DNA from 2 places in the Mesorhizobium sp. WSM4833 genome. Region 2 is predicted to be linked to the other one. Evidence: riboswitches for the same ligand, from Rfam matches in the RefSeq annotation. Region 2 holds a riboswitch; the other holds the start of a gene.
What was found. Region 2 has a riboswitch for thiamine pyrophosphate ahead of thiB (thiamine ABC transporter substrate binding subunit). Riboswitches for the same ligand answer to the same signal wherever they lie in the genome.

Region 1: another riboswitch for thiamine pyrophosphate. It lies ahead of AC0L2D_RS03160 (YkoF family thiamine/hydroxymethylpyrimidine-binding protein); the one in region 2 lies ahead of thiB (thiamine ABC transporter substrate binding subunit).

The regions. Positions count from the first base shown of each region.
Region 1 covers NZ_JBVVQG010000002.1:19,760-23,966, reverse strand. The annotation lists gene AC0L2D_RS03175 (glycosyltransferase family 39 protein) at 1-595, shown strand, start outside; gene msrA (peptide-methionine (S)-S-oxide reductase MsrA) at 678-1,196, shown strand; gene AC0L2D_RS03165 (hypothetical protein) at 1,266-1,583, opposite strand; TPP riboswitch at 1,767-1,880, shown strand; gene AC0L2D_RS03160 (YkoF family thiamine/hydroxymethylpyrimidine-binding protein) at 1,871-2,479, shown strand; gene AC0L2D_RS03155 (ABC transporter permease) at 2,572-3,333, shown strand; gene AC0L2D_RS03150 (ABC transporter ATP-binding protein) at 3,330-4,097, shown strand; gene AC0L2D_RS03145 (ABC transporter substrate-binding protein) at 4,090-4,207, shown strand, end outside.
Region 2 covers NZ_JBVVQG010000010.1:188,446-192,652, reverse strand. The annotation lists gene thiP (thiamine/thiamine pyrophosphate ABC transporter permease) at 1-791, opposite strand, end outside; gene thiB (thiamine ABC transporter substrate binding subunit) at 800-1,798, opposite strand; TPP riboswitch at 1,842-1,956, opposite strand; gene AC0L2D_RS21650 (thiamine diphosphokinase) at 2,044-2,703, shown strand; gene AC0L2D_RS21645 (ABC-F family ATP-binding cassette domain-containing protein) at 2,705-4,207, shown strand, end outside.

The DNA.
Region 1 (4,207 bases), on a different contig from region 2:
CACCGGCGCCGGCGAGGCCTGGGGCGCGCCGATGTACAATCTTGCTGGCGTTGTGGCGCTCGCCTTGCTGGGCCATCGCCTCGGCGCCATCGAGATGCGAAAGCTGGCGATCTGCGCGCTCATCTCCATTGTCGGCATATCCGGTGCCTATGCGGGCATCCGCTGGACGAAATGCAATCTGCGTGGGCGCATGGACGCCGTCTGCTGGCCGGCGCAAAAGATCTCGGATGAGGCAGAGGCTGTCTGGCACGCTGCGACGCCCGATCGGCTCGACATCGTCGGCGGCCATGCCCTTATTGCGCCGCTGGCGGGCCTCAATGCCTATGACAAGCCGTCGATCTTCACCGAACTGAACATGCAGTACGCCCCCTGGATCACCAAGGAGCGGCTGCGCGAGCATGGCATATTGCTGGTCTGGCCCGGGCGCGATGTGCCATCTTATCTGCAGGCGTGGGTGGGCGACATCCCGGTCAAAACCTTTCTTTTCGACTGGTCGCTCAAGGCGCCGCCGGTGGCGATCAGCTTCGCCGCCATTCCGCCTGGCGCGCGGCAGTTGCCGGGTGCTATCGACGGCCTCGCCCGACCGAGCAACTGAAGCAGATCCGCCGGTCCGCTGGACGAAGCAGGTGACAATGCCCATCTATGTCCAGACAAACTTGCCTTTGAGGAGACGTGATATGGCGACTTCGACCGAACGCGCAGTCCTTGCCGGTGGCTGCTTCTGGGGTATGCAGGATTTGATACGGCGCTATCCCGGCATCATTTCCACCCGTGTTGGCTACAGCGGCGGCGACGTGCCCAACGCCACCTACCGCGACCACGGCAGCCATGCCGAAGCCATCGAGATCAATTTCGATCCGGCCATCATAAGCTATCGCACGCTGCTGGAACGCTTCTTCCAGATCCACGATCCGACGACCCGCAACCGTCAGGGCAACGATGTCGGGATGAGCTATCGCTCGGCTATCTACTACACCAGCGACGAACAGAAGCGCATCGCCGAGGACACGATCGCCGATGTCGATGCCTCGGGCCTGTGGCCGGGCAAGGTCGTCACTGAAGTCGCACCCGTTGGCCCCTTCTGGGAAGCCGAGCCCGAGCATCAGGACTATCTGGAGAAATATCCCAACGGATACACCTGCCACTTCGTCAGGCCGGGGTGGAAGCTGCCGGTTCGGGAAAAAGCGGTGCCGTAGATACACTGATACGACAGGATTTGAGAAGCCGCGGAGCGCTCGCTCCGCGGCTTCTTTTCATTGCAATTCCTACTTGCCGCAATGGTTGTCATTAACTGTCGGCGCGGTGGTGCCCGGCGACGTTCCACTGGCATCGGGCTGTGCGCCCTGCGGATGGGCAGGGCAATTTTCATCCGCGTTTGAATTCGTGGCGCCCGGTGCTGCCGTCGTACTGTTGGTCGTGCCGGGGTCTACCGTGTTCGGCGAAGCCGGCGTATTTGGGTCGACGGTGACCGACTTGCCGCTGCCGCCGGATCCGTCGGTGCCGCTTGTGCCATTGCTCTGCGCCATGGCCGATGTCGCCAGGCCAATGGTGAGCGCCGAAGCTGCGAGGATTTTCATGAACATGGTTTGTCTCCATTGTCTGTGAACTCGTCGCGTAGCGACTGGTGGGACAACCTCGCGGCCTGGTGAAGGTTCCCGATAAATTCTCGCGCCGGCAGAGCCAACCGCGCCCGCCCTGGCGCAATGCTTTTGGCGCAGTGCGATGAAGAAACGGCTTTTCCTTCAACTCGAATGATGCTTAAAGGCGCACATCCACAGGGGTGCTCCGTACGGTCGGGGCTGAGACGGGGGCGGCAAGCCCACAGACCCTAGAAGCTGATCTGGGTAATACCAGCGGAGCGAGGCGGGCGATGTTTTCAGGCGCACAGATTTCCCTATATCCCATGACCGACGATTTCGTCGGTGTCATCCTTGGCGCGCTCGGTGCGCTCGATCCCTGGCGCGACAAACTCAGGATCGAGACCGACGACATCTCGACCTTGCTGGTCGGGCCGCCCGAAGTGCTGTTTCCTGCCATGCGCGACCTCTTCGTGGCGGCGGCACGCAGCGGCAAACATTGCGTGTTGTCGGCCACCATCTCGCGCGGCTGCCCTGGCGAGCCGGACGATCCGATCTGCCGCTCCGATGCGTTTGGCGGGCCCGTCGGTCCACTCGGCCCGCGCAAGGACGCGGCCATCGCGGCGGTGCGCAATGCTGCTGCCACCGGCCAGCCTGCGGCGGCGCAGTTCTCGCTCTATGTGATGGGCACAGACGACCACATGGACGAGATCTACGGCTGCATAGACTTTCTCAAGCAGTCCGGCGTCTATGAGCGCTCCAAACATTTCTGCACGAAACTGCGCGGTGATGCCGGTGCGATCTTTTCGGCGCTGGACGAGGCTTTCTGCCGTTTCGGACTAGGCGCTGGCCACGTAACCCTCGACGTCACGGTCTCGGCCAACAGCCCGTCGGCCGTCTGAAGCCGCGCCGCTCTCGCGGCCGTCAAAGGTTATTTCCCGTGGTCTCATCATCAGTCGCTTCGCGCCCGATCGCGAGCTTTCTCGTCAAGGCAATGCCGGCCGTGATCTCGGCCGGTTTGCTCCTGCTGGCGTGGGAGCTTTATGCCACCTATTCCGGCATCAGGGCCACGATACTGCCGGCGCCGTCACGCGTCTTCGAGCAAGCGATGCTCAATCGCGAGGCGCTGGCCGACAATGCCGTTCCGACCATCCGTGCCACGCTTCTTGGCTTTGCCTGTTCGCTCAGCGCCGCCTTCGTGCTGTCGATGCTGGTCGACTTCTTCCAGCCGCTGCGGCGTGCGTTGTTTCCCGTCTTCATCGTCAGCCAGACCTTGCCGCTGGTGGCGATCGCGCCGCTGGTGGTGCTGTGGTTCGGCTTCGGGCTGGCGCCCAAGATCATGCTGGTGGCGCTGGTCACCTTCTTTCCGATGCTGGTTGCATTGGTCGAAGGCTATGAGGCGACCGAGGCCGAGATCGGGCAAATGCTGCGCGCCATGGGGGCAGGGCGCTGGCGCATCTTCCTGCTGGCGCGGCTGCCTTCGGCGCTGCCTTACTTCTTTGCCGGGTTGAGGATCTCCATCACCTATGCGGTGGTCGGCGCCATCTTCGCTGAATATGCCGGTGCCGCGAAGGGTCTGGGCATCTACATGCTCAACGCCAAAAACAATTTCCGTCCTGATCTGGTTCTTGCCGCCGTCGGTGTCTGCGCGGCGCTGACCCTTGTCCTGTTCGGGTTGACCGTGTTGCTGCAGCGCCTTGCCATGCCCTGGGAGCGAGCCGGCAGGGAAACTGCCGGGAAGGGGGCCTGGCGATGAGCCGGCTCGAACTGCGGCATGTGCACAAGGCGTTCGGTGGGCTCGACGTGCTGGCCGATATTTCGCTCAGCGTCGGCGCTGGTGAGTTCGTCTCGATCCTTGGACCCTCGGGTGCCGGCAAGTCGACGCTGTTCCAGCTTCTGACCGGCGCCGAGCATGGCGAGGGCGAGATTTTGTTCGACGGCGCGCGGCTCGACGACCACGGCAGGCACTTCGCCTTCATGCCGCAGCGCGACGCGCTGATGCCATGGCGGCGCATCCTCGACAACACGACGCTCGGGCTCGAAGTGCAAGGTATGAGGAGACAGGCGGCGCGGGCGCGCGTTGCGCCGTTGTTTGCCGAATTCGGGCTTGCCGGCTTCGAGCAGCATTTTCCCGCGCAGCTGTCCGGCGGCATGCGCCAGCGCGCGGCCTTGCTGCGCACCGTGGTGCAGGAGCGCGACATGCTCCTGCTCGACGAGCCGTTCGGCGCGCTCGATGCGCTGACCCGCACCGCCATGCAGCGCTGGCTCGAACAGATGTGGCGGCATCATCGCTGGACGGCGCTCTTGATCACCCATGACGTGCGCGAAGCCGTGTTCCTGTCCGACCGCATCTATGTGCTGTCGGCGCGCCCGGCCCGCATTGTGCGTGAAATCAGGGTGCCGTTGCCGCGCCCGCGCAGCCTTGGCGGCGATGCCGCGCGCCAGGCAAGCGCGCTCGAGGCCGAAATCCTCGACATCATCCTCAACCCCAATCCATCCAAAGGACACGATCATGACTGACTTGACGCGTCGGCAGGCCTTGTTGCTGACCCTTGCCACCGGCCTTCCCTTGATTGCCGGGACGGGTCGGGCTCGAGCACAATCGGCGGCACAAAAGGTCACCGTCGCCC
Region 2 (4,207 bases):
AGCCGCGTCAGTGCCAGCACCACGATAAAGGTCAAGGCGATCTGCAGCAGCGTCAGTGCAACGGCCCGTGCGGGATCGAAATCGAAGCGCAGCGCCTGGTAGATGCCGACCTCAAGCGTCGTCGCGGCCGGCCCGCCGCCGAGCGTCAGCACGATCGTGAAGGATGTGATGCAGAGCATGAACACAAGCCCGGCGACGCCGGGCAGTGCGGCGCGCAGCGTTGGCCATTCGATCAGCCGGAACGCCGGCCGGGCCGCCATGCCGAGTTGGCTCGCCAGCCGCCATTGGTCGGCCGGTATGGTCTGCAGCGCCTCGAGGAACAGCCGCGTCGCCAGCGGCAGGTTGAAGAAGACATGGGCGACGAGAATGCCGGACAGGCCATAGATGCCCGGCCAGCTTCCGCCGCCGATAACGGCAAGCACGCCGGCGAAGTAGCCGGCACGGCCATAAAGCGCCAGGATGCCGAGCGCTGCAACGATGGCCGGCAGCGCCAACGGCACGGCGAAGATCTGCAGGATGAAGGCGCGGCCGAAGAAACGTGGATGCCGCGACAGAGCGCGCGCCACAAACAGCCCCGGGATGACCGAAAGCAGCGTCGACAGGACCGCTTGCCAGAGCGTGAAGCGAATGACGCGAAGCAGATAGGGATCGAAGGCTGCCCAGGCGCCCGAGAAATCATGGGCGCCCTCGAAAAGCAGGCCGGCAAACGCGCCGCCGATCAGCAGCGCGATTGCAGCGAGCGCTACAATGCCGGCACTGACGCGGGAATCCGTGGAATGCGCCGGCGCCATCGCGCTGCCTACTTGCTCATCGCCGCCAGCCATTCATCGACCCAGGCCTTGCGGTTGGCAGAGACCTCTTGCGGGCTGAACAGCAAGGTCTTCGTTGGCTTGACCAGTTTGTCGAAGGCCGAATTGAGCGGCTTGTCGGTCTTGCCTGCCGGGAACATCCAGTTGGTCTCGGGGATGGCATCCTGGAATTTCGGCCCGGTCATGAAGGCCATGAACTTGGCCGCCAGCGGATTCTTGGCTCCTGTCGTGGTGATACCCGCCACCTCGATCTGCAGATACTCGCCCTCCTCGAAGGAGGCCGCCTGGTAGCGCTCCGTGTTCTCGGCGACCATGTGGTAGGCTGGCGACGTCGTGTAGGACAGCACCATCGGCGCCTCGCCCTTGGTGAACAGCCCATAGGCCTCGCTCCAGCCCGGCGTCACGGTCAGCACCTTGGCCTTGAGCTTGGCCCAGGCCTCGGGTGCCTTGTCGCCATAGACCGACTTGACCCAAAGAAGCAGGCCGAGGCCTGGCGTCGAGGTGCGCGGATCCTGGATGACGATCTTGTCGTTGGCACTGCCTTCGATCAGCTCCTTCAGGCTCTTCGGCGGCGTCTTCATCTTCTGCGTGTCGTAGACGACAGCGAAATAGCCGTAGTCGAAGGGGACAAAAGTGTCGTCGCTCCAGCCGCCCGGCACATTGACATCCGTCACCGCGCCATGCGGCGCGAACAAGCCTGACGCCTTGGCATCGGCGGTGAGATTGGTATCCAGGCCAAGCACGATATCGGCCTTGGTCGATGCGCCTTCCAATCTGACGCGGTTGAGCAGCGCGACGCCATCGGCGACCGAGACGAAGTCGACGTCGCAGCCGCATTCGGCCTCGAACTCCTTCTTCACCACGGGACCCGGACCCCAGTCGGCGGTGAAACTCTCATAGGTGTAGACGGTGAGCTTGTCCTTGGCCAAGGCGGGCCCGGACAAGGCCACGACCGTTGCTGAAACAAGAGCGTATAAAAGCGTGCGCATCGGCGCCTCCTTCGTTTGAATTGAAAGGAATTGAGGCGTCGGACTGTCCGAAACGTCTAATCCCTCCGCCGGTACAAACCGGATCAGGTTCAGCGGGTTGGCGAGACTGCCTCTCAGCCGGTCCGCGAAGATCGCGTCCGGCACCCCGTTAGAGCGTTTCGACACATAGGCCGGGCCGATCCGCCATGCAAGCGGGAGTTTGCCGCCTTCCGTTTCCCGTGCCGGGCTGGTAAGGGCCACACGATATGAGCACATTCACCATCCTGCTTGGCGGCGATCTCATCCGTACGCCACGGCTCGACCGTCAGGTCAAAGGCTCCCGCGTCATCGCCGCCGACGCCGGCATCGGTCATGCGCGGTTGCTGGGTCTCGTGCCGGAGCTGTGGGTGGGTGATTTCGATTCGGTGCCGGCCAACCTGCCGGACGATCTCGCTTCCGTGCCGCGCCGGACCTTCCCGGCGGAAAAGGACCAGACCGATGGCGAACTTGCCGTCGCCGCGGCACTGGAGCGCGGCGCGACCCGGCTGGTGCTGGCCGGCGCCTTTGGCGGCAAGCGCGCCGACCACGCTTTTCTGCATCTGTCGCTCGGCCTGCGGCTGGCGGAGGCGGGAACGGACGTGCTTTTGACCAGCGGCGCTCAGGAAGGCATCCCCCTGCTGCGTGGAACGGCCGGCTTCGACTATGCCGACGGCACGCTGTTTTCGGTGCTCGGCTTTTCCGAGCTCGACGGCCTGACCGTCACCGGCGCCAAATGGCCGCTCGCTCACGTCAAGGTGGCGTTCGGTTCGTCGCTGACCATTTCCAACGAGGTCAAGTCCGACAAGACCGGGGGCCGCCTCGAAATCGCGCTCGGCCATGGCCGCGCGATGCTGCTCGCTCATCCCTATCCCTTACCTGAAAGCTGACATGGCCCCGCCCCTTCTCAACCTCGACGGGATAAAACTGACCTTCGGCGGCACGCCGCTGCTCGATGGCGCCGCCTTGACGGCTTCGACCGGCGACAAGATCGCACTGGTCGGCCGCAACGGGTCCGGCAAGTCGACCCTGCTGAAGATCGCCGCCGGCCTGATCGAGCCGCAGGACGGCGAAGTGTTCCGCCAGCCTTCGGCGACCGTCCGCTATCTGCCGCAGATGCCCGACATGGAAGGTTTTGCCACTGTCCGCGCCTATGTCGAGGCCGGGCTTGGCCCCGCCGACGATCCCTACCGCGCCAGCTATCTGATGGAGCATCTCGGCCTGTCGGGTGAGGAACGTCCGAACGACCTGTCGGGCGGCGAGGCGAGGCGCGCCGCCCTTGCCCGCGTCATGGCGCCGGAGCCCGATATCCTGCTGCTCGATGAGCCGACCAACCATCTCGACCTCTCGGTCATCGAATGGCTGGAAGAAGAACTCATCCGCACCTCCTCGGCGCTGATCGTCATCTCGCACGACCGCCGCTTCCTCGAACGCGTGTCGCGCGCCACGGTCTGGCTCGATCGCGGCCAGACCCGCAGGCTGGACAAGGGCTTCGGCCATTTCGAGGAATGGCGCGACCTGGTTCTGGAGGAAGAAGAACGCGAGCAGCACAAGCTCGGTCGCCAGATCGTTCGCGAAGAGCATTGGCTGCGCTACGGCGTGACGGCGCGGCGCAAGCGCAACATGCGCCGGCTCGGCGAGTTGCAGACCATGCGCCAGCGTTTTCGCGGTCATCGCGGGGCCGAAGGGTCGGCGACCATGGTGGCGAGCGACGCCACCGAGTCCGGCAAGCTGGTGATCGAGGCGAAAAACATCGAAAAGAGCTTTGGCGATCTCACCGTGGTCAAGGCGTTTTCGACCCGCATCCAGCGTGGCGATCGCGTTGGCCTGGTCGGGCCGAACGGCGCCGGCAAGACCACGCTCTTGAAGATGCTGACCGGCGAGATGAAGCCGGACGCCGGTTCGGTGCGGCTCGGCACCAATCTGGAGATCGCAACGCTCGACCAGAAGCGTGAGGCGGTCGACCCGCAGGAGACGCTGGCACAATATCTCACCGATGGGCGCGGCGAAAACCTCGTCATCAATGGCGAGCAGCGCCACGTGGTCTCCTACATGAAGGATTTCCTGTTCAAGCCGGAGCAGGCGCGCACGCCGGTGCGCGAGTTGTCCGGCGGCGAGCGGGCGCGGCTCTTGCTGGCGCGCGTGCTGGCGCGGCCCGCAAACCTTCTGGTGCTCGATGAGCCGACCAACGATCTCGACATGGAGACGCTTGAACTGCTGCAGGAACTGGTCGCCGGTTTCGCCGGCACCGTCATCCTGGTCAGCCACGACCGCGATTTCCTCGACCGCACCGTGACCAGCCTGATCGCGCCGGATGGTGAAGGCCGCTGGATCGAATATGCCGGTGGCTACTCCGACATGCTGGCGCAGCGCGGCGGCACGAAGCTGGACGAC